DNA from 4 places in the Mesorhizobium sp. M0698 genome. Region 2 is predicted to be linked to each of the others. Evidence: predicted binding sites of a transcription regulator. Region 2 holds the regulator's gene; each other region holds the start of a gene.
What was found. Region 2 encodes PhoB, which activates phosphate uptake and scavenging genes when phosphate is short. Its sites were predicted from a motif close to TGTCATNNANCTGTCAT; they were not measured.
Positions count from the first base shown of each region.

Region 1: the regulator PhoB is predicted to act here: its motif matches at 3,572-3,588, upstream of olsB (l-ornithine N(alpha)-acyltransferase).
Region 3: the regulator PhoB is predicted to act here: its motif matches at 2,534-2,550, upstream of NKI16_RS26415 (alkaline phosphatase D family protein).
Region 4: the regulator PhoB is predicted to act here: its motif matches at 4,668-4,684, upstream of NKI16_RS13525 (LTA synthase family protein).

Region 1 is NZ_JAMYPQ010000002.1:263,503-270,674, reverse strand. It holds gene lspA (signal peptidase II) at 1-84, shown strand, start outside; gene acuI (acrylyl-CoA reductase (NADPH)) at 136-1,125, shown strand; gene NKI16_RS05905 (PAS domain-containing hybrid sensor histidine kinase/response regulator) at 1,214-3,502, shown strand; gene olsB (l-ornithine N(alpha)-acyltransferase) at 3,652-4,527, shown strand; gene grpE (nucleotide exchange factor GrpE) at 4,670-5,305, opposite strand; gene NKI16_RS05890 (hypothetical protein) at 5,542-5,745, shown strand; gene NKI16_RS05885 (fatty acid desaturase) at 5,873-6,895, shown strand; gene NKI16_RS05880 (DJ-1/PfpI family protein) at 7,044-7,172, opposite strand, start outside.
Region 2 is NZ_JAMYPQ010000009.1:196,340-203,511, reverse strand. It holds gene xylF (D-xylose ABC transporter substrate-binding protein) at 1-441, opposite strand, end outside; gene NKI16_RS19845 (ROK family protein) at 728-1,972, shown strand; gene phoB (phosphate regulon transcriptional regulator PhoB) at 1,982-2,671, opposite strand; gene phoU (phosphate signaling complex protein PhoU) at 2,688-3,395, opposite strand; gene pstB (phosphate ABC transporter ATP-binding protein PstB) at 3,428-4,231, opposite strand; gene pstA (phosphate ABC transporter permease PstA) at 4,228-5,079, opposite strand; gene pstC (phosphate ABC transporter permease subunit PstC) at 5,083-6,072, opposite strand; gene pstS (phosphate ABC transporter substrate-binding protein PstS) at 6,132-7,172, opposite strand, start outside.
Region 3 is NZ_JAMYPQ010000017.1:86,641-93,812, reverse strand. It holds gene typA (translational GTPase TypA) at 1-360, opposite strand, end outside; gene NKI16_RS26420 (hypothetical protein) at 559-840, shown strand; gene NKI16_RS26415 (alkaline phosphatase D family protein) at 887-2,461, opposite strand; gene NKI16_RS26410 (MFS transporter) at 2,741-4,024, opposite strand; gene NKI16_RS26405 (TetR/AcrR family transcriptional regulator) at 4,107-4,712, shown strand; gene NKI16_RS26400 (hypothetical protein) at 4,811-5,401, shown strand; gene ppa (inorganic diphosphatase) at 5,419-5,949, opposite strand; gene NKI16_RS26390 (GNAT family N-acetyltransferase) at 6,066-6,572, opposite strand; gene NKI16_RS26385 (TPM domain-containing protein) at 6,690-7,172, opposite strand, start outside.
Region 4 is NZ_JAMYPQ010000005.1:99,241-106,412, forward strand. It holds gene mltG (endolytic transglycosylase MltG) at 1-899, opposite strand, end outside; gene fabF (beta-ketoacyl-ACP synthase II) at 993-2,255, opposite strand; gene NKI16_RS13510 (acyl carrier protein) at 2,290-2,526, opposite strand; gene fabG (3-oxoacyl-[acyl-carrier-protein] reductase) at 2,714-3,451, opposite strand; gene fabD (ACP S-malonyltransferase) at 3,512-4,477, opposite strand; gene NKI16_RS13525 (LTA synthase family protein) at 4,725-6,650, shown strand; gene NKI16_RS13530 (pilus assembly protein TadG-related protein) at 6,682-7,172, opposite strand, start outside.

The sequences.
Region 1 (7,172 bases), on a different contig from region 2:
GCCGACGCCTTCATTTCGGTTGGTGCGGTGCTGGTCGTCTTCGACGAACTCATTGGCTGGCGGCGCGGAGCGTCGAGCGATTGACCTCACTCGCCTGGCGCCGCACATTCTGATCTGCAAGCCCGAGGAGAAAAAATGCCCGAAACCTTCAAAGCCATCCTCGTTTCGCGTGACGCCGAGAAAAACCAGTCAGTCGCGGTGACCGAGCTTACCGAGGCAGACCTGATGGAGGGCGACGTCACCGTCGCGGTCGAGGCGACGACGGTGAACTACAAGGACGGTCTTGCAATTACCGGCAAGGCGCCGATAATCCGCCGCTGGCCGCTGGTGCCGGGCATCGATTTCGCCGGCACCGTCATCTCGTCTTCCAATCCCGACTGGCGCGAAGGTGACAAGGTCATATTGAACGGCTGGGGCGTCGGTGAGACGCATTTCGGCGCCTTTGCAGGGCGCGCCCGCGTCAAGGGCGACTGGCTGGTGCCGTTGCCGGACGGCATGAGCCCGCATGATGCGATGGCGGTCGGCACCGCCGGCTACACCGCCATGCTTTGCGTCATCGCGCTGGAGCGCCACGGCATCGTGCCCGATCGCGGCCCGGTGGTGGTGACCGGCGCTGCCGGTGGCGTCGGCTCGGTCGCGGTCTCGATCCTGTCCAGCCTCGGCTATCACGTCATCGCCTCGACCGGCCGCGCTGCCGAAAGCCCCTATCTGATCGACCTCGGCGCCGCGGAAGTGATTTCACGCGACGAGCTCACCCAGCCGGCAAAACCGCTCGCCAAGGAACGCTGGGCCGGCGGCGTCGATGCGGTCGGCAGTCACACGCTAGCCAACGTTCTGTCGATGACCTCCTATGGCGGCGCCGTTGCCGCTTGCGGCCTCGCCGGCGGCATGGACCTGCCGGCAAGCGTCGCCCCCTTCATCCTGCGCGGTGTCTCGCTGCTCGGCATCGATTCGGTGATGGCGCCGAAGGCGGTCCGCCTCGAGGCCTGGCGCCGCATCGGCGCCGATCTCGACCACGCGAAGCTTGCCAGCCTGTCGACGAGCATCGGCTTCGACGGCATCATCGGCGCCGCGCATGACATCGTCGAGGGCAAGATCCGCGGCCGCGTGGTGGTGGATATGTGAGCCCCCAAGGGATAAAAAAGAGCGCGACCGCTAAAATTCGAGCGATCAACCACAACCTTCGATAAGCTCTGTCTGGCAGGATTTCCGTATGATTGCGGAACCCGGCATCAGAGAGGCGGAACCAACCGAACGGGCCGACGGGACGGCCCCCGCGGCGCCAGGACGGCAGCTTGTCGCCGCGCCACCGCTGGCGCCGGAACTGCCGGCCTCCAACCGCGAAGGCCTGCCCTTCCTGACGCTCGTCGCCATCGTGGTGCTGGCAGGCTTTTCGCATCTGACCGGGGCACCGATCTTCATCACTATCGGCCTTTTGGCGACAGCCATCGCCGGGCTCGCCATGCATCTGCGCAACAGGCGCACCGAGCGCCGCGCGGTGGCCCTGCTCGATGCCACGACCGCCCGCAGCCGCGCCGAAATCGAGACGCTGGCCGACCGCATGTGGGAGATGCAGGAGAGCGAGGAGCGCTTTCGCGGGCTGATCGATGCACTCGGCGATCTCGTCGTCCATCGTGACCGCGACGGCCACATTGTCTACGCCAACAAGGTTTTCGCCGACCTTGTCGAGACCGACCAGCGCGACCTTGCCGGCAAGACCCTGGCCGAATTAGGGATCGATGTCGGCATCGTCCCCGACGCCGCGTTTTCCGACCATGAATGCCTGAGTTCCACCGACGTCGCCATTCGCACGCCGGACGGCCCACGCTGGTTCTCTTGGATCGAGCTGTCGGTGCGCGACAAGGACAGCGGCGCCGTTTCGCATCGCGCCATCGCCCGCGACATCACCGCTCGCAAGCGCGCCGAATCCTCGCTGATCACCGCCCGCGAGCGGGCCGAATATGCGAGCCAGGCCAAATCGCGCTTCCTCGCCACCGTCAGCCACGAGATCCGCACGCCGATGAACGGCATCATGGGCATGGCCCGGCTTCTCGCCGACACCAGCCTTTCGCCCGAGCAGCGGACCTATGTCGGCGCCATCTCGACCTCGGCCAGCGCGCTGCTGGCGCTGATCGAGGACCTGCTCGACTACTCCAAGATCGAGGCCGGCCGCTTCGATCCCGAACCGCAGCCAATGTCGGTGCGCGAGATCGCCGACAATGTCATCGAGCTTTTGGCGGCGCGGGCTTTTGCCAAGGATATCGGCCTCGGCTGTCATGTCGAACCCGACGTGCCGCAGCTGATCACCGCCGACCCCGGCAGGGTCAGGCAGGTGCTGCTCAATCTCATCGGCAACGCCGTCAAGTTCACCGACAGCGGCGGCGTCCTGGCAAGCATCGCCCGCGTCCGCACCGAAACCACCGACCGCATCCGCTTCACCATCGCTGATACCGGCCCCGGTCTGCGCGAGGAGGACATGGAGCGCATCTTCGAGGACTTCGAACAGGCTGACGGCACCTCGACCCGTGCGCATGGCGGTGCCGGCCTCGGTCTCGCCATTTCCAAGCGCCTGGTGACCGCCATGGGCGGCACTATCTCTGTGTCGAGCCGGCTTGGCCAGGGGTCCGAATTCGTCTTCGAGATTCCCGCTATTTCCGCCGTCGAGGCGCCGCAGATCCGCCAGGACGCGCTGTCGGGCCGGCATGCGGTGATCGTGTCGAAGAACCTGGTCGAGGCCGAAGCCCTCGCCCGCACCATTCGCGCCAATGGCGGCACGGTCGATCTGGCCACCGCCGCCGCCCAGGCCACCCCTTTCGCCGAGAGCTGCGACGTGCTGCTGATCGATGCTGCCCTGGAGCAAAGCGACGGCAGGCTGCTCAGGCGCCTGCGCCAGAGCGGATTTGCCGATTGCGAGGCAGTGACGCTGATCGCACCGACCGACCGTGGCATGCTTGGCGAGTTCCGTGCCAATGGTTACGCCACCTTCCTTGCGAGGCCGGTGCGCGGCGAGACATTGCTGCGCGTGCTTTTGACCAGCCACGCGCCGGTCATCGCCGAGCCGCAACTGCAAAGGCGCGGCGCGCAGGCGGGGCACGCCATTGGCGCCCGCCAGCAGGGCCTGTCGGTGCTGATCGCCGAGGACAACGACATCAACGCCATGCTGGCCCGCGCCACGCTGCTGAAGGCCGGGCATCGCGTGAAAGTGGTCGGCAACGGCAAGGCCGCCGTCGAGGCGGTCATCAGCACCGGCCACAAGCACCGTTACGACGTGGTGCTGATGGACTTGCATATGCCTGTCATGGACGGCCTGGACGCCATCGCCGCCATCCGCCGCCATGAGGAGGAGACCGCGGTGCCGCCGGTGCCGATCATGGTGCTGTCGGCCGACAGCCAGGAAAAGACCCGCCACGCCGTGCTCGCTCACGGTGCCAGCGGCTTCGTCACCAAGCCGCTCGACCCCGATGCCCTGGTTCATGCGGTCGAAGGGCAAGCGGCCGCCTGAGGCACAACATAGACGGTTGATAGATTACCCAGCCGACGAAGTATTGCCCGCAGAGCCGTATCACGGTACTGTCACAATCCTGTTGCACCTACACCGTATCCCCGTGCCAAGAGGGATGGCTCGAAGGAGAATCACTCGTGCATACAGTCATGCCGGAATGTGATGCTCGGCCGAACGCCAGCGGGCCTTTGCTCGTCGGCCGGAACGCCGATGCCGTCATAAAAGGCGCATCGCTCGGCCGCATCGGCAATCTCGAAGTGCGGCTCGCCCGCAACGAGGCCGAGATCGCTGCCGCGCAGGAAGTGCGCTACCGGGTGTTCTACGACGAGCTTGGTGCCAGGAAGGACCTGTTCCAGATGCAGGACCGCCGCGATGCCGATCGCTTCGATCCCCTCTGCGATCATCTGCTGGTCTTCGATACTTCGCTTTCCGGCCCCGAGCATCGCCGCATCGTCGGCACCTACCGCCTGCTGCGGCAGGAGATTGCCGCGGCCGCCGGCGGCTTCTATTCCGAAGGTGAATTCGAGCTGACCAAGCTGATCGCGCGGCATCCCGGCCAGCGCTTCCTCGAGCTCGGCCGCTCCTGCGTTCTGCCGGAATACCGCTCGAAGCGCACCATCGAGGCGCTGTGGCAAGGCATCTGGGCCTACATCAACCATTACGGCATCGGCGTGATGACCGGCTGCGCGTCGTTCCACGGCACCGTGCCGGCGGCACATGCGGAGGCGCTGACCTATCTTGCCCACCACTGCCGGACGAATTCATCCTGGGACGTGCGCGCCGTCGCCGGGCGCTATTGTTCCATGGATCTGATGCCGATCGAGGCCGTCAATACCAAGGCGGCGATCGCCGCGATGCCGCCGCTGGTCAAGGGCTATCTGCGCGTCGGCGCGCGCATCGGCGACGGTTGCGTCATTGATCGTGAATTCTCGACGGTCGACGTGTTCGTGGTTATGCCGGTCAAGGAGATCGGCGCCCGCTACGTCAATTATTATGGCGGAGAAGCGCAGCGGTTTGCGGCCTGAGTAGTGAATAGTGAGTGAATAGTGAATAGTGAATAGTGAATAGAACCTAGCACTGACTGCTGGAGCAGCAATTGACTACTCACTACTCACTACTCACTACTCACCATTCACTACTAACCATTCACTATTCACCATTCACCATTCACGCATCCTTCTCAGCCTGCTCGTTGACCGGCCCCGGCTCCACTGGCGCTTCGCTTGCGACATGCTTGGGGCCGCCCTTGGCGACGCCGACCATGGCCGGCCGCAGAACACGCTCGCCGATCGAATAGCCGGGCTGCACGACCTGCACGACCGTGTTGGCCGGTACGTCGGGATTGGGCACCTCGAACATCGCCTGGTGGAAATTCGGATCGAATTTCTCGCCCTCGGGCTCGAGCTTCTTCACGCCGTGGCGTTCCAGCGCCGACAGCATGGCGCGCTCGGTGATCTCGACGCCGTCGATCAGCGCCTTGAAGCCGGCATCGCCCGAAGCCTTGGCCTCCTCCGGGATGGCATCCAGCGCACGGCGCAGATTGTCTGACACCGAAAGCATGTCGCGGGCAAAATTGGCAACCGCATAGGCGCGCGCATCGTGGACGTCGCGGGCGGTGCGGCGACGCAAGTTCTCCATGTCGGCCGCGACGCGCAGCGCGCGATCCTTCAGCTCTTCGTTTTCCTTCAGAAGCCGCACAAGCGCTTCATAGTCGCCGTCGACGCCGCCTTCCCTTGGCTCCGCGGCAGCCTCGGTCTTCTCGGCTTCATCGGGCGCGCGTTCGTCTTTTGCCTGGTCGCTCATCGCCGTTTCCCGTCATTTTCGAATGGTGTGGATTTGCGCCCGATATCGAGGTTTAGCGGCCAAAAATCAAGGGGCAAGCGATACTGCAGCCGCTGTCGCTGCTTGATGGCGGACGGCGCAGACCTCTCGATTTTAATTCAAACTTTACCGTACCCGACGGCTTTGCTTGCCAGCATACTACAATGCGGGAACCATTCCTCCCTTGGAAGAGTTTCGAAGCCGACACAGGATTTTGGATGATGCCCCGCAGGAATGGCGAAAAACGCGACGGGCTCGCCGCCGATATCCGGCGCCAGCTCGGCACCGAGGCGACCAAGCGCTTTCTGCGCACCTTGCCGGCCTTCCGCACGGAGTCCGATATTCCCGACCGTCTGAAGGAATTGCTCGACCGCCTGGACGGCGTGGAAGCCAAGGTGGTCGCAGGCGGGCGCCGTCGGTAGACACCATTGCAGGCCGTGCGCCCGGCGACTGCGGCCACCAATTCCTCGCCATCGCGCGACATTTACCCGCAGTAACTTTGCGTGATCGCCGCCTTGCGGCAGCGCCCTGCTCCGCCTATGTTTCATGATGAACATGATTTCCCCCGAAGCTGTGGCAAACAGCAAGCGCGCCTGGTTGAAAATCCTGTCGCGCTATAAAAAGCCCGACAGGCGTCGCAGCGCCGTCGAACTCGCCATCACCCTCATTCCTTTCGCCACGCTGTGGGGATTGTCCTCGGCCGCTTATGCCTATGGCCATTGGTGGGGTCTGGTCCTCATCCTTCCGGCCGCCGGCTTTCTGGTGCGGATCTTCATGATCCAGCACGATTGCGGCCACGGCTCCTTCTTTGCCAATCGCTATGCCGACGACTGGATCGGCCGCGTCCTTGGCGTGCTGACGCTGACGCCCTACGATTGCTGGCGCCGCGCCCACGCAACCCATCACGCCAGCGCCGGCAATCTCGACGAGCGCGGCACCGGCGACATCAAGACACTGACCGTCGCCGAATACCGGCAACTGTCGTGGCGGGGCCGGCTCGCCTATCGCCTCTATCGCCATCCGCTGGTGATGTTCGGCCTTGGCCCGATCTGGATTTTCATTTTCGAGCAGAGACTGCCCTTGGGCATGATGCGGGGCGGCCTCACCCCTTGGGTGTCGTCGATGTCCACCAACCTAGCCATCACGGTCATAGCCGCTCTGCTCATCTGGTTCGTTGGCCCCGGCGCGTTTCTGGTCGTGCATTTGCCGATCGTCATCCTCGCCGGATCGGCCGGCATCTGGCTGTTCTATGTCCAGCATCAGTTCGAAGAGACGGAGTGGACAAAGGACTCCGAGTGGGAATTCCAGCACGCTGCCCTGCACGGTTCGTCCTATTACGACCTGCCGCCGGTGCTGAACTGGATCACCGGCAATATCGGCGTCCACCACGTGCACCACCTCTCGGCCAAGGTGCCATGCTACCGGCTTCCGGAAGTGCTGAGGGACTATCCGGAGCTGCGTGAGATCGGCCGCGTCACACTCCTCGACAGCTTGCGCTGCGTCAAGCTGGCGCTGTGGGACGAGAGCCGCAGCAAGCTGGTATCGTTCCGCGAAGCGCGGATGGCCGTGTAGACGCACCGCCGCACCTAAAGCGCGTCGCGCTCGACCGGCCTCATGCGACGCGCTTTAGGTTCTTGTTTATGCATGCCGTTATCGCAAAACCGCTGAACACTTTTGCGCGACATGCGTTAGGGGTGCGGCGGGGCTCCACATTCCGAGCTTAAGCCGCCTGGCGCTGGTCGCGCATCAGGACATCGCCCTGGCGGATCTCGGTGCCCAGCACTTTCAGGCATTCGCGCATGAACGCGGCAAGGCCCGGCCAGCCCTTGGCCGACACCAGATTGCCGTC
Region 2 (7,172 bases):
GCCTTCCGGCTTCACCTTGAAGACTTCGCGGGCCTGCATGCGGCCGACTTCCTTGTTGTCGAAGGTCAGATAGAACACGTCCTTGTTCTCGATCAGCCGGTCATAGCCGACGACCGGGATGCCTTCGTCCAGTGCCTTCTGCACGGCCGGCCCGATGGCCGAGGCGTCCTGCGCCAGGATGATCAGTGCGCTGGCGCCCTGCGAGATCAGGCTCTCGACGTCGGTGAGCTGCTTGCCGGGGTTGGACTGTGCGTCGGCGGAAATATACTTGTCGCCTGCGGCCTCAATGGCCGCCTTCATTGCGGCCTCGTCGGTCTTCCAGCGCTCTTCCTGGAAGTTCGACCAGGAAACGCCGATGACCTTGTCTTTAGCCTGCGCCACCGACGCCAGCGCCAGCGTCATGGCGACACCCGCCAGAATGGCGGTCGTGAATTTCTTCATCATATCCTCCCTGCGCCGCGTACGGCGTGACCAATTGGCTCAAAGACCAGCTTAGAAGCTCTAATTTTTTCGAGCCTCGAAAAAATACTGGCCCGATCTCCGGCTGCTGTCAACATCGATTCTGATGGATTTTGATGACTCTGCGAGTTTTTTCGAGCGTCGGAATAAACGATGACAGCGCCACCTGCATCTGACACTATTTGCCTGCGTCCGACACTATTTGTCGGACATTACCGACGGCTTCCGGTTCATGAGCGGCCGCGGCAACCGGGAGGAAAGCAAAACAATGTCGGTCGGAATCCGCCATGACGATTTGCGCCGGCGCAACCGGGCGATGGTGATCTCGGCGGTGCGCCGGGCCGGCCAGCCATCGCGTACTGAGATCGCAGCTACTACCGGCCTCAGTCATTCGACCATATCGGCGATCTCTTCCGACCTGATACGGGAAGGCATCCTCGCCGAGAGCAAGGCAAGTGAGCCCGTTTCGTTGAAACGCGGTCGTCCGCAGGTCGGCCTCGCCCTCAACCCGGAAGCGGCGGCGGTGCTGACCGTGGTGTTGTCGCTGAATTTCCTGTCGGCCGCCATTATCGACTATACGGGACAGGTGGTCGCCGAGGAACAGCGCCGGCTGGACACGCTGACCATGCCGCGCGACGAGCTGATCCGTGAATGCATGGCCATCGTCCGGCGCCGGCTGCAGGATCCAGACCTTGACGTCCGCAGTGTCGCCCGCATCGCCCTGGCGATTCAGGGCATTACCGACTCCCCTGCACGCGCCATGCTGTGGTCGCCGATCACGCCGCAGACCGACATCGCCTTTGCCGACATGCTGGAGGACGAATTCGGCATCCCGGCAACGGTGGAGAACGACTGCAACATGATGGCGGTGGCTTTGCGCTGGCGCAATCCGGATCGCTATCGCGACGACTTCATCGCCATCCTGCTTTCGCATGGCATCGGCATGGGGCTGGTGCTGAAGGGCGAACTGTTCACCGGGACGCATTCCTCGGGTGGCGAATTTGGCCACATGATCCATCGTCCGGGCGGCGCGCTCTGCCGTTGCGGGCGGCGCGGCTGCATCGAGGCCTATGCCGGCAACTACGCCATCTGGCGCAACGCCAGGCAGATGAGCGAAGAAAGCGAACCGATCGCCGACGTCAGCGACGCCGACATGCGAGCACTGGCGGCCCGGGCGCGCGAGAAAGATGGGCCGGAACGCGAGGCCTACCGCAAGGCCGGCGAAGCGCTGGGTTTCGGTCTCGGCTCGCTGTTCGCGCTGATCGATCCGGCACCGGTCGCGATGGTCGGCGCCAGTGCCGCCGCCTTCGATCTGATCGAGCCGGCCTTGCGGAAGGCAATCGCCCAGACCGCCGGCGGCCAGCATTCGGGCTCGATCTCCTTCGATACAGAGCCGAACGAATTGCCGCTGATCCGCGAAGGCTGCGCGATGCGGGCGCTAAGCTTCGTCGACCAGGAGATTTTCGCGCCGGGCGCGCAAATGAGGCCCAGCGTCAGAAAGAACGTAGCCTGACCAGGCGGGTCAATCTTCCCTGATCGCATAGCCGGCACCGCGGATGGTGCGGATGACATCCGGCATCCGGCCGTTGTTGACGGCTTTGCGCAGCCGCCCGACATGCACGTCGACGGTGCGTTCGTCGATGTAGATTGTCTCGCCCCAGACATTATCGAGTAACTGGCTGCGCGAGAAGACACGGCCCGGATGCCGCATCATGAACTCGAGCAGCCGGAATTCGGTCGGCCCGAGCCTGATTTCGCTCTTCTTGCGATAGACCCTGTGCGATTCGCGATCGAGCACGATGTCGCCGACCTTCAGCACGCTGGACAGCACTTCCGGCTTGGCGCGCCGCAGCAGCGCCTTGACCCTGGCCATGAATTCCGGTGTCGAAAACGGTTTGACCAGATAGTCGTCGGCGCCGGTCGAAAGCCCGCGCACCCGGTCGCTCTCCTCGCCGCGCGCGGTCAGCATGATGATCGGCAGCCGCTCGGTTTCGGGGCGCACCCGCAACCGACGACAGAGCTCGATGCCGGAAACCGCTGGTATCATCCAGTCGAGCACCAAAAGGTCGGGCACATTCTCCTGCAAACGGATCTCGGCTTCGTCGCCGCGTGTCACCACCTCGACCTGGTAGCCTTCGGATTCGAGATTGTAGCGGAGCAGCACACCCAATGGCTCCTCGTCCTCCACCACCATTATGCGTGGTGCGATCATCGGCTGGGCACCCCCATCATGTCACCGGTGCGGACATTGTCGTTTCGTCCTGCTTCGGACGATTGACCGGCAATTGCTCGCCGGTCAGCACATAATACGCATTTTCGGCGATGTTGGTGACATGGTCGCCGATCCGCTCCAGATTCTTGGCGCAGAACAGCAGGTGCGTGCAAGCGGTGATGTTGCGCGGATCTTCCATCATGTAGGTCAACAGCTCGCGGAACACGGACGTGTATTTGACGTCGATGCGCTCGTCGGCGGCACGCAGCTTGGCCAACGCGGCCGCATCGCCTGCAGCATATTCCTCGATGACACCCTGCACCTGGATGAGAACCAGCTGCGCCATCGCGTCGATGGAATGCGACAGGTCCCGCGGCGTGGCGCTGAGGCCGACCGCACTCACGCGCTTGGCGATATTCTTGGCAAGGTCGCCGATGCGTTCGAGGTCGCCCGCCATGCGGATCGCTCCGACCACATGGCGAAGATCGTGGGCCATCGGCTGGCGTTTGGCGATCAGGGTGATGGCGCGGTCGTCCAGTTCGCGTTGACGCGCATCCATGATGGCGTCGTCGGAAACGACGCGTTGCGCCAGCACGTTGTCGGAATTCAACAGGGCCTTGGTCGCCCCGCCGACCATCGAACCGGCGAGGTCGGCCATGTCGCGGATCAGCTTGCTGATCTGCTCGAGATCCTCGTCGAAAGAAGCGACTGTGTGTTCGCCCATGGTCCTGTCCTCATATGCATGATCGGAACGGCTCAGCCGAAGCGGCCAGTGATGTAGTCCTGCGTGCGCTTCTCGCGGGGCGACGTGAAGATCTTCTCGGTCCGGTCGAACTCGACCAGTTCACCCAGATACATGAAGGCGGTCTGGCGCGACACGCGCGCCGCCTGCTGCATGTTGTGGGTGACGATGACGATCGTATAGTCGGCTTGCAATTCGTCGATCAGTTCCTCGATCTTGGCAGTCGACAGCGGGTCGAGGGCCGAAGCCGGTTCGTCGAGCAGAATGACTTCCGGCTTCACGGCCACGGTGCGGGCGATACAGAGCCGCTGCTGCTGGCCGCCGGACAGGCTCAAGCCGCTGGCGTTGAGCTTGTCCTTGACCTCGCTCCACAGCGCGGCGCGCTTCAACGCCTGTTCGACGCGGCCGTCCATCTCGGACTTGCCGAGGTTCTCGTAGAGCCTGACGCCGAAGGCGATGTTCTCGTAGATCGACATCGGGAACGGCGTCGGCTTCTGGAACAGCATGCCGATCTTGGTCCTGAGGAGGTTGAGATCCTGCGACCGGTCGAGAATGTTCTTGCCGTCGAGCAGCACCTGGCCCTCGGCCGTCTGTTTTGGGTAGAGCTCATAGATGCGGTTGAACACACGCAGCAGCGTCGATTTCCCGCACCCCGAAGGGCCGATGAAGGCCGTGACACTGCGCTCAGGCAGTGACAGGCTGATGTCCTTCAGCGCCTTGCTCTGGCCGTAGTAGAAGTTGAGATTCTTGACCTCGATCTTCGTCTTCTCGACGACCGTTTCGGCCATCGTCATGTCTGGGGACAACATCTGTGTCATCTGTCCTCTCTGCGTCCGGTAAGGCTGCGGGCGAGGATGCTCAAGCCCAGAACCGTCAGGGTGATTATGAGTGCGCCGGTCCACGCCAGTTGCTGCCATTCCTCGTAAGGGCTGAGAGCGAACTGGAAGATGGTCACCGGCAGGCTGGCCATCGGCGCGTTGATATTGCTGCTCCAGAACTGGTTGTTGAGCGCGGTGAAGAGCAGCGGCGCCGTCTCGCCGGAAATGCGTGCTATCGCCAGCAATATGCCGGTGACGATGCCGGACAATGCGGCGCGGTAGGCGACCGAACGGATCACCACCCAGCGTGGCGCGCCGATCGCGGCACCGGCTTCACGCAACGCGTTCGGCACCAGGTTGAGCATGTCTTCAGTGGTGCGCACGACCACCGGAATGACCAGGATGGCAAGCGCAACGGCGCCGGCAATGGCCGAGAAATGTCCCATTGGCCGCACCATCAGCTCATAGACAAACAAGCCGATGATGATCGACGGCGCCGACAACAGGATGTCGTTGATGAAGCGGACGACGGTGGTGATGCGCGAAAAGCGTCCATACTCGGCCATGTAGGTTCCCGCCAGCACGCCGATCGGCGTGCCGACGACAACGGCGATGATCGTCATCAGCAGGCTGCCCGCGATGGCATTGAGCAGGCCGCCGGCCTCGCCCGGTGGTGGCGTCATCTCGGTGAAGACCGCGAGCGAAAGCCCGGCTGTGCCCTTATAGACCAGTGCGCCGAGGATGAGCGCCAGCCAGGCAAGCCCGATGCCGGCGGCGACGACGCAAAGCGCCATCATCACCGAATTCCTGGCTTTGCGGCGGCTGTGGAGCGATGAGGATGTCGACATCGGTCAGGCTCCCGTACGGGCGTCGATCCGCATCAGCATATAGCGGGCGGCGGCAAGGATCAGGAAGGTGATGACGAAGAGGATCAGGCCGAGCGAAACCAGCGAGGAGGTGTAGAGGTCGCCGTCGGCCTCGGTGAATTCATTGGCGATGGTCGCCGAGATCGTCGTGCCCGGCGCGAACAGGGAGGCACTGATGCGGTGGGCGTTGCCGATGACGAAGGTCACCGCCATGGTCTCGCCGAGCGCCCGGCCGAGGCCAAGCATGACGCCGCCCATGATGCCGATGCGGGTATAGGGAATGACCACGCGCCGGGTCACTTCCCAGGTCGTGCAACCGATGCCATAGGCCGATTCCTTCAGCACCGCCGGCACCGTATCGAAGACGTCTTTGGTGATCGAGGTGATGAAGGGCAGCACCATGATGGCAAGGATCAGCGCCGAGGTCAGAAGGCCGATGCCGTAAGGAGGGCCAGCGAAAAGGCTGGATAGTCCCGGCACGCCGTGGAAGACGTTGATGATGAAGGGCTGTATCGCCGTCTGCAGGAACGGCGCGAACACGAACAGGCCCCAGATGCCGTAGATGATCGAAGGAATGCCGGCCAACAGCTCGACCGCTATGCCGATCGGGCGCCTGAGCGGGCGCGGGCAGAGCTCGGTGAGAAAGACTGCAATGCCGATGCCGATCGGAACCGCGATCAGGATGGCGATGGCCGCCGTGACCAGGGTGCCGTAGATCGGCGCCAGTGCGCCAAATTTTTCCGTGACCGGATTCCAGCTTTCAGTCGTCAGGAAAGAAAAACCGAACGACGACAGCGCCTGCCATGAGCCGGCAAACAGCGAGATCGCGACACCGCCGAGGATGACCAGCACAAGAATTGCGGAAGCGCGGGTGAGTCCGCGGAATAGGGCATCTGTGAGCGCGAAGCGCCGCACCGTAGCTTCCCTGGCCCGGGCTGCTGCAGATGATGGCATGGCATCGGAAGCGATGGTCATTGGGTCCTCGCGATTGAAGGCAACAGGGAGGGCGCCATCGACGCCCTCCCTGGAGGAGATTACATAGCCGAGTAGAGCGGCTTGCCGTCGTCGCCGACGACTTCCTTGGCCCACATGGCCTTGACGCTCTCAACCACCTTTTCGGGCATCGGAACGTAGTCCAGCTCGCCGGCCATCTCGTCGCCCTTGTCGTATGCCCAGGCGAAGAATTTGAGCGCTTCGCCGGTGGTCGCGGCATCATCCGGCTTCTTGTAGAGCAGGATCCACGTTGCCGCCGTCATCGGCCAGGACTCGGCGCCCGGCTCGTTGGCGAGGATGACACCATAGCCCGGCTGCGAGCTCCAGTCGGCATTGGCCGCTGCCGCCGAGAACGCCGCCGCGGTGGGCTCGACCTTCTTGCCGTCCTTGTTGATCATATCGGTGTGGGTGAGCTTGTTCTGCTTGGCGTAGGCATATTCGACATAACCGATCGCGCCGCCGGTCTGGGAAACGTTGTTGGCAACGCCCTCATTGCCCTTGGCGCCGATGCCGACCGGCCATTCCACGGCCTTGTCGACGCCGACCTTTTCTTTCCAGTCCGCGCTGACGTCGCCGAGGTAATAGGTGAAGTTGAACGTCGTGCCCGAACCATCGGAACGGTGAACGACCGCGATCGCCTGCGAAGGCAGCTTGACGTCCGGATTAAGCTTCTTGATCGCTTCGTCATCCCAGCTCGTGATCTTGCCGAGGAAGATGTCGGCCAGCGTCGGGCCGTCGAGAACCAACTCGCCCGGCTTGATGCCTTCGAGATTGACGACGGGAACGATGCCGCCCATCACCATCGGGAACTGAGCCAGTCCGGTCGCTTCAAGCTCGTCGCCCTTGAGCGGCGCATCCGAAGCGCCGAAGGTAACGGTCTTGGCTTTGATCTGCTTGATGCCGCCGCCGGAACCGATCGACTGGTAGTTAAGGCCAACGCCGGTGTCTTTCTTGTAGGTGTCGGCCCACTTCGCATAGATCGGGTAGGGGAAGGTGGCGCCGGCGCCGGAGATGTCCGCGGCGAGCGCGGCGGACAGGGTGAGGGTGGTCGTCGCCGCAGCCATTGCAATCGCAACGGCCGC
Region 3 (7,172 bases), on a different contig from region 2:
CTTCAGTCCAACCTTGAGTGCCTTGCCGACCACGAATTTGGTCTGCGGCATCGGCCCCTCTGCGGCGTCGACCAGCACGATGGCCGAATCCACCATCGACAGAATGCGCTCGACCTCGCCGCCGAAGTCGGCGTGGCCGGGCGTGTCGACGATGTTGATTCGGGTGTCCTTCCAGTCGACCGAGGTCGCCTTGGCCAGGATGGTGATGCCGCGTTCCTTTTCGAGGTCGTTCGAATCCATGGCGCGCTCGGCGACGCGCTGGTTGTCGCGGAACGAGCCGGACTGTTTCAGAAGCTGGTCGACGAGGGTGGTTTTTCCATGGTCGACGTGCGCGATGATCGCGATATTGCGGATTTTCATGTTTCGGTCTCGGGAGCGTTGCAGGCAGCAGGCCAAAAGGCGCTGCCTCTTTCGGTTGGGCGGCTCATACAGGGTTTTTCGCAATTGCGAAAGAGGAGGCGAGCCACCAAATAAAGTCACCAAATCTTAAATGTCTTGGTGTGAAGTGGAATTATTAACCAAGGCGGAACCTTTCATGGTCCGGACAGTTCGAATTTCATGATCGAGATAGGCATCAAACTCCGGCCGATTTTGGCATGTACCGCGCTCGCCGTCCTCCTCGCGGCCGGCGCGGCGCAGTCGGCGGCGTCGTTCAAGGAGACGCGGTCTGCTTTGCCGTCCGACAAGCCGTCGGCGGAGCAGCTTTTTGCCGATGCTCCCGATGGCGTCGATCCGGTGGTGACCGGGCCGGTCAGCGCCGCCTTCAAGCAGCGGCAGCAAAATGCCGGATGCGACAGCGCCGTCTGGCCCAACATTCCCGTCGTCTGCTATCCCGATTGATATACGTCCTACCCTCGGGCTGGCCCGAGGGTAGTGGCGCCGTCGCTCACGCCGACCGCACCGGATCGAGCGTGACCTTGTAGAGTTCGCTGTCGTCGCGATCCATCAGCCGCACCGTCAACTGCTCGGTGGCGCCATCGATTTCGACGAGCCCGAAGAACTGCAGGCCGGCCGAAGGCGCCAGGTTTTGACCCTGTTCGGCAGTTGGTGCCTTTATGAACTTCAGCTCCGGGCCGAATGTCATATCGAAACCATTAGGCCCGAACGTGCCGGAATGGATCGGACCCGAAACGAATTCCCAAAACGGATTGAAGTCCTGGAACTGCGCCTTGTCCGGATTGTAGTAATGCGCGGCTGTGTAATGCACGTCTGCGGTGAGCCAGACAGTGTTGCTGATACCCGCATTCTTTATATAGCGAAGAAGGTCGGCAATTTCCAGCTCACGCCCTTTGGCCGGGCCATTGTCGCCATTGCTGACCGCCTCGGCCCCTACCTTCTTGGTGCCGTCGTTCCAGACGACGAGGCCGAGCGGCATGTCGGCGGCGATGATTTTCCAGGTTGCGTTGGAATTCGCCAGTTCACGCTTCAGCCACTTGATCTGCTGTTCACCGAGGATGCGCGATTGCGGCGTCATCGTCTCCTGCATATCCGGACCGTTGGGGCCGCGGTAGGAACGCATGTCGAGGAAGAACACGTCGAGCAGCGGACCATAGGCGATCTTGCGGTAGACGCGGCCCGGCTCCGACGGCTCGTAACGGATCGTCGTCATTTCGTGGAAGGCGCGCGCCGCACGTGCCGCCAGCACATGGATGGATTTTTCAGTGTAGCGATCGTCGGCGCTCAGGTCCTTCGATTCCGACCAGTTGTTCAGCACCTCGTGGTCATCCCACTGATAGAAGGTCGGACAGATGGCGCTGAGCGCCAGCACATGCCTGTCCATCATGTTGTATTTCCACTGCGCCCGGTATTCGTCCAGCGTCTCGGCAACCTTGCGCTTCTCGTCGATCAGCACTTTGTTTTTCCACTTGCCGCCGTTGGGCAGGTCGACCTCGTCCTTCATCGCACCATCGGCATAGATCGTATCGCCCGAATGCAGGAAGAAGTCGGGCGTGTGCTTGGCAATGGTGGCGTAGGTCTTCATGCCGGTCTCGTCGATGCCCCAACCTTGGCCGGCGGTGTCGCCCGACCAGGCAAAGCGAATGTCGCGCTTCGAGGCAGGTGCCGTGCGAAAGCGGCCGACGACCGGCTCGGAAACGGCGTTGATGTCGGCAAGATCGGCCGCGACCATGCGGTAGAAGATGTCCTGGTCGGAGGCGAGATCGGTAAGCAGCCGCTTCACCGTATAATCGCTGGCCGGCGAGGTATCGAGCGGCGCCAGGCGGACGGCATTGGTGAAGCTTTCGGTCGGCGACACCTCGAACATGACGCGTGACGGCCGGTCGGTGCGTGTCCAGACCATGCCGCTGGTGGCGTCGACGTCGCCGGACTGGATGCCATGGGTGAACGCCGGGCGCTGATTGGCGCGCGAGTAATAGGGAAGGGCGAGGCCCGAGGCGCCGACCAGGCCAACGGCGCTGGCCGACGTGACGAAAGCGCGCCGCGTCATCGAAATCTTGTTCATGGCTGTCTCCTGGATGGCATTGAACGTCGCCGCCAAGCTCCAGCTTCAATGTTTCAGGCACATTTCGAAACGATGAAGGTTTCGTAACAGTGAACAGGCTGGCGAATCTCCCTCCTCGAGGGGGAGATGTCGCCGAAGGCGACAGAGGGGGTCGTCTCGCGCGGAGCGCCGGCCTCCTGCATCGGCGATAAGGGGCCGAGCCCAGTCGGACCGACCCCCTCTGGCCGCTTCGCGGCCATCTCCCCCTCAAGGGGGGAGATTAGCACGGCCGATCGCGCCCTACGCCGCCTGCGGTTCCGGATCAAACGCCGGGCGGCTGGTGTTGATCAGCAGCGAGATGCAGGCGGCGGCTATTGCCGTCATGCCTGCTATCATGAAGGCCAGTTCATAATTGCCTTGCAGTTCGCGCATGGTGCCGCCGAAGAAGGCGGCGGTTGCCGCACCCACCTGATGGCCAGCGACGATCCAGCCGAAGACGATCGGCCCGCTGCGGTCGCCGAACGCCTCGTTGGAAAGCCTGAGCGTCGGCGGCACCGTGGCGATCCAGTCCAGTCCGTAAAACACGGCGAAGATGATCAGGCTGGTCGCCGAGAAGCCGGAATAGGGCAAATAGATCAGCGACAGGCCGCGAATACCGTAATAGACGCCGAGCAGCTTGCGCGGGTCGAAACGGTCGGTGAGCCAGCCCGACAGCGTCGTGCCGATAAGATCGAAGATGCCCATCATCGAGAGCAGGCCTGCAGCCTGCACTTCGCCAATGCCCATATCGCCGCAAAAGGCGATCAGGTGAGTGCCGACCAACCCGTTGGTGGTGAAGCCGCAGACGAAGAAAGTGGCGAACAGATACCAGAACACGCGCGTGCCGGCGGCGCGGCGCAGCGTGCTCAGCGTGTGCGAAAGGAAATTGCCTTGCGAGGCTGGCGGCACCGGCGGCACGTCGTCGGCATCGGCGCCATAGCGGACCATGCCGATCGACGCCGGGCGCTCCGGCACCAGCATATAGACCAGCGGCAGCAGGCAGGCGGTGGCAACCGAGACCGCGATGACAACCGGCCTCCAGCCGCCCGACTGGGCGAGCGAGGCGAGCAGCGGCAGGAAGACCAGCAGCCCGGTGGCACTGGACGCCGACATCAGTCCCATCACCAAGCCGCGATTGGTCTTGAACCAGCGGTTGACGATGGTCGCGCCGAGCACGGTGGCGACGGCGCCCGAGCTGACGCCGGAAAACACGCCCCAGGTGAGGAGCAGATGCCACGGTTTGGTCATCAACAGGCTGAGCGCGGTCGATCCCGACATCAACAGCAGCGCGGCAAGCAAGGTGCGGCGCAGCCCGATCCGCTCCATCAGCGCCGCGGCAAACGGCCCGGTCAGGCCATAGAGGAAGATGCCGGTGGCCGCCGCCAGCGACACCACGTCGCGCCGCCAGCCGAAACTGTTCTCCAGCGGCAGCATCATGACTGCCGGCGCCGAACGCAGGCCCGCTGCGATCAGCAGGCAAAGGAAGATGACGGCGACCACTACGAAAGCGTAGCGCTGGCCAAACGGGCGGGATTGAGCTATCATGTTACTGACCGGTACGTTGCGGGAGCGCGAAACATACGTACCGACCGGTAACATTGTCAACCAGCTAACCGGCAGACCAGGCATGAAAAGCATTGAACCAACGATCAAGGCGAATGACGCACCCCCGCCTCGCGCCGCCGAACGGATTCTCCAGGTGGCGCGAGACCTGTTCTACCGGCAAGGCATCAGGGCGATCGGCGTCGACGAGATCGTGCGGCGTGCCGGCGTCACCAAGCCCAGCCTCTACCGCAGCTTTCCGTCCAAGGATGAGCTGGCCGCATCCTACCTCCGGCACTATGACCTCGAATTCTGGGAGCGTTTCGACGAGGCGGTGGATGCCCATCCCGGCGATCCGCGCGCGCAGATCGTCGCTTTCCTGACCCGCGTCGGCAAGCGCACGCAAAAGCCCGACTATCGCGGCTGCGGCATGACCAATGCCGCGGTCGAATATCCCGAACCTGGCCATCCGGCCCGCGTCGTGAGTGAGGCCAACAAGCAGGAATTGCGCCGGCGCTTGCGTGCCATGGCGGCGGCGATGGGCGCCGGCGACGCCGAGACGCTGGGCGACGGGCTGCTGCTGCTGATCGAGGGCGCCTATATTAGCGGCCAGCTGTTCGGTGCCGGCGGACCGGCGCAGTCGGTGGCCCGCAACGCCGATCTTCTGATAGAGGCAAGTTTGAAGAAATAGTGTTCCGTTTTACCAGACCACTGTGCGCAGCCTGACTTCCTCTAGGCTGCTGCTAAATTTGACGGTACGCTGCGCCCCCCGAACTGAGTTGTTCCGCCATGCGCGCTCTCTTGATCCCGCTTGCCCTCGCCGGTTTCTGCCAGGCGGCCCGGGCCGGCGACATATCCAGCGTCTATACCGATCTCGATTGGGAGAAGGACTGCGTCACCTATGCCCAAGCGGAAGAAGGCGACGGGGACTGGGCCGATCTCGCCTGTTCGGGCTACCGCGGTTACCCGGTGCTGGTTTCCTACGACGATGCGCGGGAATCGCTGTTCTACGGCTTTCCACCTGGCGATATGACCACGGTCTGGGAAAGCTTTTCCGGCCTCAATTCGGCTGGACCCAAAGTCGAATGGCGGATCGAAACCAACGGCAAAACTGCCATTCCCTTCGCCGTCATTCATCGTCGCTCGATCAGCGATACCGAGGGCGAGAACAAGTCGACGGAAGTGCTGATCGTCGCCAAGGTTGCCCAGCCTGACGCCCACGAAGGCTGCACGATCGGCCTTGTGCTCGCCACCGGCAATCCCGCCGCCAACGATCAGGCGCGCAAGCTTGCCGACGAGAAGGCACGCACCTTCGCCTGCGGCAAGGACAAGCGTGAGGTGCTTGGCGACGCGCCCGCTTTCGGCCGCGTCGACAACTGATTATTTGCGCCCGACAATTACTTGCGCCTGGCCCGCTCGATTGCCTCGACGATCATCTTCTTGGCATAGGCCGCATCGTACCAGCCTTCGATCTTGACCCATTTGCCGGGTTCGAGATCCTTGTAGTGCTCGAAAAAGTGCTGCACTTGCTGGCGGGTGATGTCGGGCAATTGCGTGTATTCGTGGACGTCCTCGTAACGCAAGGTCAGCTTGGGTGAAGGCACCGCGATCACCTTCTCGTCCTGGCCCGCATTGTCCTCCATCACCAGCACGCCGATCGGCCGCACATTGATGACGCAGCCTGGCACCAGCGCGCGCGTGTTGCAGACCAGCACGTCGATCGGGTCGCCGTCGCCCGACAGCGTATGCGGTACGAAACCGTAATTGCCGGGATAACGCATCGACGTGTGCAGGAAGCGGTCGACGAACAGGGTGCCGGCTTCCTTGTCCATCTCGTACTTGATCGGCTCGCCGCCGATCGGCACCTCGATTATGACGTTGACGTCCTCGGGCGGGTTCTTTCCGCTGGCAATCGCTTCGATACGCATCGCTTTATCCCTCTCTCGATTGGAGATCGATAGCGGGCGACGGCGAATGGTGCAATGCGGCGAATGGTACGGGGAGATCGTCCGAACCGAAAACCGGCCGGATCATGCGCTGGCCGTCATTCCCAGACGAAAGCGACCTTCTTCAGCGCCTTCTGCTCGAAGATCTCGACGCCCTCGGCAACATCGCGGCCGCCGGCGCCGGCATAGAAGGCAAGTGCGTTCTGATTGTCTTCCAGCGCCCAGACCACCATGCCTTTCAGGCCATGGTCGGCCAGCCGTGCCCGCGCGGCCGAGAACAGCCGGCTGCCGAGCCCGATGCCTTGATATTCCGGCCGCAGGTAAAGTTCGTAGATCTCGCCCTGCTGCCTGAGTTCGCGGGCGCGGTTCTTGCCGATCGTCGCATAGCCGGCAATTTTGCCGCCGATTTCGACGACCAGGACGGTGGCAGCGCGGCGAATGGCATTCGCCCACCAGTCGGCGCCGCGGCGGTTGATCATCGATGTCAGCGTGCGGTGCGGGATGATGCCCGAATAGGCGCCGCGCCAGGCCTCGAGATGCACGTCGGCGATGGCGGCTGCATCGCGCGGTTCGGCTTTCCTGATGTCGATGCTCAGCGTATTCATGATTGGTTAACCATAAACCCGCCGCGCCCGATTGCAAGAGTCCGGTCAACCGCCGCGATGCTTTCACACAGCCGGACGGTGCGTCCTTGAGACGCTGCGAAACCGCTTTTGGCGAGATCAAATCTCGACCAGATGGTCGTCCAGTTCGTTGCTGTCGCCGGTCGAGACCGGAAAATGCTCGGCCAGTACCGCACCGACTGCTTGGATCGCCTTGACGAACCCCTCGGCAAGCCGATCGTCGCCGGCATGCGCCGTAAGGTCGCGGACGACACCGTCCCAGACATGCTGGCCGACACGAGAATCGATCCCGCTGTCGGCGACCACCTCGGCGTAGCGCTCGGCAATCGAGACGAACACCAGCACGCCAGTGCGCGCCGTGGTGCGGTGGACGTTGCGGGCGAGGAACTGCTTCATCGCATTGGCGTGGGCGGCCTGGTAGCGCAGCCGCCTCGGCACCAAATGGATGCGCAATGCCGGCAATGCCCACAACAGGATGAGCACACTGGCAAGCGCCAGAAGCTCGGCGATGACGAAATGCGGCAAGCGGATCGACAGCCACCAGGCTTCCAGCCCATAACCGACGCCGAGGCTGACGACGAG
Region 4 (7,172 bases), on a different contig from region 2:
TGATAGATCGGGCGGTCGATGGGTTTGCCCTTGCCGCCGAACAGGCCGTAGATGATGGTCGGGTCCGACTGCAGCCGCATACCCTTGGCCAGCCGGTTGAGGAAGACGGCGGCTACGCGCGAGCGTTCATCGCCCTTGCCGGTCTCCTTCTCGACGATAGAGGCTAGGGTGACAAAATCCTCAACGTTGGCGATCGGCAAATCCGGCGCTCGGCGCTGCCAGACCTCGTCGACCAGCTTCTTCTGGTCGGCCAGAAGCTTGTCGACCATCTGCTGGCGTGTTGCGCCGCGGGTGAAACGCAGCGTGTCGGTGGCGAGGCTGCCCTCAGGTGGAGTGGTCGACGGCATATCGCCGGTCAGCGCGTCCTGCTCGGCAATCCGTTGCAGCGCCTGCGCGACCGTCAGCCCCTCGGGGATAGTCAGCGAATACATCACCGACTTGCCGCTCTTCAGCAGTTCCATGATATCGTGCATCGACGCCTGCGGCTTGATCTCGTATTCGCCGGCCTTCAGGGCGGAATCATTGCCGAAGGCGCGTACGCCAAGGCGGAAAATGCGGGCGTCGCTGATCAGCCCTCGCCGCTCAAGCTGGTCGGCGATCTCCTGGACGCCGCTATTCGGCTTGACCAGGAAAGTGTCGCCATTGGCCGACGGGCCGGGCTCGTTGAACTCCTGCTTGCCGAAATACAGCGCAACGCCTGCCGCCAGCACCATCAGCATCACCGAAGAGATGACGAAGTTCATGAACACGACGAACTGGCTGCGCGAGGCACGCGAGCGCTTCGGCGGCGGCGTGCCGGCCTCGGGCCGCAACGCCTCACTGGCCGTCTTCGGCACGATCGGGCCGGGCGTTGCTGCCCGTTGCCCGAATTCCCCGTTATCGGCCGGATTTGTGTTCATAGCGCCCTACCATTTGATCTTGCGACGAATCCCCTCGGGCAGAGTAGGGGCGAATATGGCAAAATTGACGGCAGACGGAAACCGGCAGAGCGGTCAGCCATTGTAGCGCTGGAAGACGAGCGAGGCGTTGGTGCCACCGAAGCCGAAGGAGTTGGACAGCGCCACGTCGATCTGCCGGGCCCGCGGCTTGTGCGGCACCAGGTCGATCGCCGTTTCGCGCTCCGGATTGTCAAGATTGATGGTCGGCGGCGCGATGTTGTCGCGAATGGCGAGGATCGAAAAGATCGCCTCGGCAGCGCCAGCCGCGCCCAGCAGGTGGCCAATCGACGATTTGGTCGACGACATCGATATCTTCGAGGCGGCGTTGCCGACCAGCCGCTCGACGGCGCCGAGTTCGATCGTATCGGCCATGGTCGAGGTGCCGTGCGCGTTGATGTAGTCGACATCGGCCGGCGTCAGCTTCGCCCGGTTCAGCGCCGCAGTCATGCAACGGAAAGCGCCGTCGCCGTCTTCGGCAGGCGCGGTGATGTGATAGGCGTCACCGGTCAGACCGTAGCCGGTGACCTCGGCATAGATCTTGGCGCCGCGGGCCTTGGCGTGTTCGAGCTCCTCGAGCACGACAACACCGGCGCCCTCGCCCATGACGAAGCCGTCGCGATCGCGATCATAGGGGCGTGAGGCCGTTTGTGGCGCGTCGTTGCGCTCGGTGGAGAGCGCGCGGCAAGCGGCGAACCCGGCGATCGACAGTCTCGTCACCGGCGCTTCGGCGCCGCCTGCGACCATAACGTCGGCATCGCCCCAGATGATCAGCCGGGCGGCATCGCCGATGGCGTGCGCACCGGTCGAGCAAGCGGTGACGACGGCATGGTTGGGGCCTTTCAGCCCATGCCGGATCGAGACCTGACCGGAGACGAGGTTGATGATCTGGCCAGGGATGAAGAATGGGCTGATGCGGCGCGGACCGCGTTCCTTGAGGATCATCGCATTCTCGGCGATGCCTTCGATGCCGCCGATGCCCGAACCGATCAGCACGCCGGTGGCGCACTGTTCCTCATGCGTCTTCGGCTGCCAGCCGGAATCCTTGAGTGCCTCGTCGGCGGCCGCGATCCCGTACAGGATGAAGTCGCCGATCTTGCGCAGTTCCTTCGGCTCGAGAACGGCTTCAGGATTGAAAGTGGCATTGGAGCCGTCACCGCGCGGAATGACGTGGGCGACCTTGCAGGCAAGGTCTTCCACCTCGAATTCGGTGATGCGCTTGGCTGCGCTGCGGCCGGTCAGAAGCTCCTTCCAGCTGTGCTCGAAGCCCATGCCGAACGGCGAAAGCAGCCCAAGGCCCGTGACGACGACACGCCTCATCGCAGGTCCTCCCCGGTGATGACTGCAAATAGCGTCAGGCGGAGGCCTTGTCGATGTATTTCACCGCATCGCCAACAGTCAGGATGGTCTCGGCGGCGTCGTCCGGGATTTCGACACCGAACTCTTCTTCGAACGCCATGACAAGTTCGACCGTGTCGAGGCTGTCCGCGCCCAGATCATCGATGAAGCTCGCCTGCTCCGTCACCTTCTCGGCATCGACGCCAAGGTGCTCGATGACGATCTTCTTGACGCGCTCTGCGGTGTCACTCATTTGGGCATCCTCGTCTTTTGGTTGTCTGTCTTCGTTAGCGGGCAGAATGCCGCTAATCAAGCTGAAAGATGGTCCTGCCGGAAACGCAGCGGAACAGGACCGGTTTTTGCCCGAACCGCCGGGTTGCGGGCGGCATTACACGAAAAATCCCGTGCATCCAAGACGGAATGAAGCGTTTTCCCAAGTGTTAGATCATTGCCATGCCGCCATTCACATGAATGGTCTGGCCGGTGACGTAGGCTGCCTCGTTGGAAGCTAGGTAGGCGACGGCAGAGGCGACTTCGGCGCCCGTGCCCATGCGCCGGGTCGGGATCGCCGCCATGATCGCCTCTTTCTGCTTGTCGTTGAGCTTGGCGGTCATCGCCGATTCGATGAAGCCCGGGGCGACGCAGTTGACGGTGATATTGCGGGTGGCGATCTCCTGCGCCAGCGATTTGGAAAAGCCGATCATACCGGCTTTGGAGGCGCAGTAGTTGGTCTGGCCGGGATTGCCGGTGACGCCAACCACTGAAGTGATGTTGATGATGCGGCCATGGCGGCGCCGCATCATCGGATGGGTAAGCTCGCGGGTCAGCCGGAACACGGCGGTCAGGTTGACCTCGAGCACGCTATCCCAGTCGGCGTCAGCCATGCGTACGAACAACCCGTCCTTGGTGATGCCGGCATTGTTGACGAGGATGTCGACGCCTTCGAGGTCGGCCTCCGCCTTCTGGCCGAGCGCCTTGACGTCGTCGCGGTTGGAAAGATTGGCCGGGAAAAGCTTGACCCGGTCGCCTAGTTCGGCGGCCAGCGCCTCCAGTTTCTCGATACGTGTGCCATGCAGGCCGACGATGGCGCCCTGGCCGTGCAGCACGCGGGCGATCGCCTCGCCGATACCTCCCGATGCACCGGTGACGAGCGCCTTGCGGCCGGTCAATTCGAACATTCTTGCCTCCTGATCTGAGCGAACACCCTTCGCATGGAGCGGGGTCAAATCGCCAGTTGATTATGCAAGCGCCGCCAGCGCCGCCTCGACATCCGCCGCGGATCCGATGGCAGTGGTGGCAATATCGCGGTTGATGCGGCGGGCCAGCCCCGACAGCACCTTGCCGGCGCCCACTTCGTAAAGCGTCGCAACGCCGTTGCTGCCGAACCACTCCACCGTTTCGCGCCAGCGCACGCGCCCGATCACCTGTTCGACGAGTCGGCGGGCGATCTCGTCGGGATCGCTCGTCGGGGTCACCGTAACATTGGAGACCAGCGGCACGACCGGCGCACTCTTCGTCACGGCGGCCAGCGCCTCCCGCATGATCTCGGCCGCAGGCTTCATCAATGCCGAATGGAAGGGCGCCGAGACCTGCAGCATCAGCGCCCGCTTGGCGCCCTTCTCCGTGCATAGCCTCGCCGCCAGTTCGACCGCTGGCCTAGCGCCGGAGATCACCAGCTGGCCGCCGCCATTGTCATTGGCGATCTGGCAAACCAAGGCTTGTGCGCGATCTTTGGCGGCGCCCTGGGCGGCCTCTGCGCAAGCGGCTTCGACGTCGGCCTGCTCCAGCCCGATGATCGCCGCCATGGCGCCCTCGCCGGCCGGCACAGCCGCCTGCATGGCATTGCCGCGGATGCGCAATAGCCGGGCGGCGTCGGCGACCGAAACGAAACCTGCGGCCGCAAGTGCCGAATATTCGCCGAGCGAGTGGCCGGCGACATAGGTGACCTTGCCGTTCAGGGAGAAGCCGCGCGCCTCCAGCGCCCGGATTGCGGCAAGCGACACCGCCATCAGCGCCGGCTGGGCGTTGGCGGTCAGCGTCAGCGTCTCTTCCGGGCCTTCCCAGATCAGCTTCGATAGGTTTTCGCCGAGCGCGTCGTCAACTTCCTCGAAGATCCGCCGCGATTCCACAAAGGTATCGGCGAGGTCCTTGCCCATGCCGACAGCCTGGCTGCCCTGCCCCGGAAAGGTGAATGCGATGGCCATCGGCGGCTCCCAGCTGCTGGTTCACGTTGCCTGTGACGCAAGGCGTGCGGCCAAGTCAAGTCCAACCTTGATCGCGTAATATCGGCCGAGTGCCTGTTTCGGCAGGCTTTTTGGCGATCACTCATGATGAAAACCGCTCACGATTTGTTTGCTGGCTCTTCTTATTTCCGCCGCAGGCGCTAGGCTTTGCGTGACAGTTCGATGACAATCGAGTGACGCTTTTGTTGTGGGCCGGGGAACTATTGAAGTGGCAAAGACCAAGCAGAGCGCAGCCGAGGCGGCGCCCCAGTTTCTTGAAGGCGATCCGTCGACCGGCTATCTGCCGGCGCGCAAATGGCCTGTCATCCGCTATGGCCTTATCAGCTTGCTGGCTGCGGCCATCCTTGTGTTTGCCATCGAACTGATCGTGCGCGGCAACTTTGCCGGCACCATTGATTTCTTTCTGCAGCCTTTCAAACCCGGCTGGACCACGATCATCATTTTTGCGCTGATCCTCATCGGCCTCGACGCCGTGCTCGGCCGCAGTCATCAGAGCCTGATGATCGTCGCGCCGCTGACATTGTCGCTGGCGTTCGTCGGCCACCAGAAGTCGCTGTATCTCGGCGATCCGCTCTATCCGACCGATTTCCTCTATTCCCGGCAGATTGTGGCACTGATGCCGCTTCTGGTACGCGATCGCCCGGGAACCGCCATTGCCCTGGCGATCGGCATCGTCGGCGGGCTGTCGCTGCTCGTCTATGGCTGGCGGCTATGGCGCCGCCGCGTTCCGGCACTCAGCCACAAGGGCCGCCTTGCCCGGCTGACGCTGACGGTGCCGCTGATCGCCTTCTTCGTCTCCATCATGGACTATGCCACTTTCTCGTGGACACGCGACCGGCTGCAGATCATCCCGATCATGTGGGACCAGAAGGAAAACTATGCCTCGAACGGTTTTGCGCTCGCCTTCGCGCTGAACGTCCCGATGGCGCATGTCTCGGCGCCGCCCGGCTATTCCGGCAAGGCGATCGAAGCGATCGGCAAACCGCAGGTGACGGCTTCGGTACCCGCCGAGAAGCCCGACATCATCGTCGTCATGAGCGAATCCTTCTGGGATCCGACCAAGCTACCCGGCGTCACCATCACGCCCGACCCTATCCCCAATGTGCGGGCACTGCGCACGGGTTACATGTTCTCGCCCGAGTTCGGCGGCATGACGGCCAACATTGAGTTCGAGGCCCTGACCGGCTTTTCCAACGCCTTCCTACCGGCGGGCAGCATTCCCTACCAGCAATATGTGCGGACACCGACTCCCTCGCTGGCGACATTCCTGAAAAGTCAAGGCTACCGGGCGCGCGCTATCCATCCCGGCACTAACTGGTTCTGGAACCGGGGGGCCGTCTATGCCGATTTCGGCTTCAACGACTTCAAGTCCGAGGAGACGTTGCCGCCCATGCAGAAGCGCGGACCGCTCGCGTCGGACGCTGCGATGACCGACGAGATCATCCACGAAGCCGATACCAGCGCCGAGCCGGTCTTCTTTTTCGCCGTCAGCCTGCAGAACCACGGGCCGTATGAGCCGTATCGCTATAACAATCCGACCCACAAGGTGCAGGCGCCGATCAGCCAATGGGCGCGTGAATCGCTGTTGAGCTATGCCGAAGGCTCTTCCGACGCGGACCGCGGCCTCGAGCGGCTGATCGAATGGGCGAAGAAACGCGAGCGGCCGACCGTCATCGCGTTCTTCGGCGACCATCTGCCGCCACTTGGGCCGGTCTACGTCGAGACCGGCTTCCTGAAGGACAATGTTGCGCCGCGCAAGGAGGCGGCCGACCAGATGCTGCTGCACCACCAGACGCCGCTGATCGTCTGGTCGAATCGCAGCGGCCCGGCCGAGGATCTGGGCGCCGTCAGCCCGTCCTTCCTGCCCTACCATATCCTGAAGACAGCCGGCATCAGCCATCCCTATTACACCGGCTTCCTCGGACAGTTGCGAGAGCGCTACCGCGTTATCGACCGCAATTTGCTTTTGGCACCGGGGGGCGACGCCACCCCCGATTGGTCGCGTCAGAAAGAGATCGATCCGGCAATCCGCGACTTCCGTCTGCTGCAATACGACATGATGTTCGGCAAGCGCCATGCGGCGCCCGATTTCTTCCCCGAAACCACAGGCAAAGTGGCTGCACACACGAGTTGAGCAGCGGCGGCGGGAGAGCGGCCGACGTCGTTCAGTTCGTCAAGTGCAGCTGCGAAATCGAGCTTCCGATTTTCAGGAAGACGCTTTCGAGCTGACTGACGTCGTTGGTCGGGTAATAATCCGACGGCGACGATGCGCAGGCCTCGTAGAGCTTGCGGTTGGCTGCGGTGTCGGCCTGCAGCAGCACTGTGAAGATCTGCACGTCCTGCTTCTTCAATGTGTTGCATACATTGGTTGTCCAATCGTCGACATTGCGCGCAGCCGCGGTCTGGTCGCTGGATCCAAACCGACCCGAGGCCAGGAATCCGTAGGAGCCATAGTCCGACTTCTGTGGCGTATCCTTCGCGCCATAGACAACATTCTCGCCGTCGGTGAGCAGCAGCACCGTTTTGGTCGTGCCTGACGCCCTGAACGGCGCGCCGTCGCTGTAAGGCGGTTCCGGCGAGAGCACCCGCATCCCCCATGACAAGCCTTCCGAAACATTGGTCCCCGAGCCGTTCCATTCGATCATCTCACCGACGG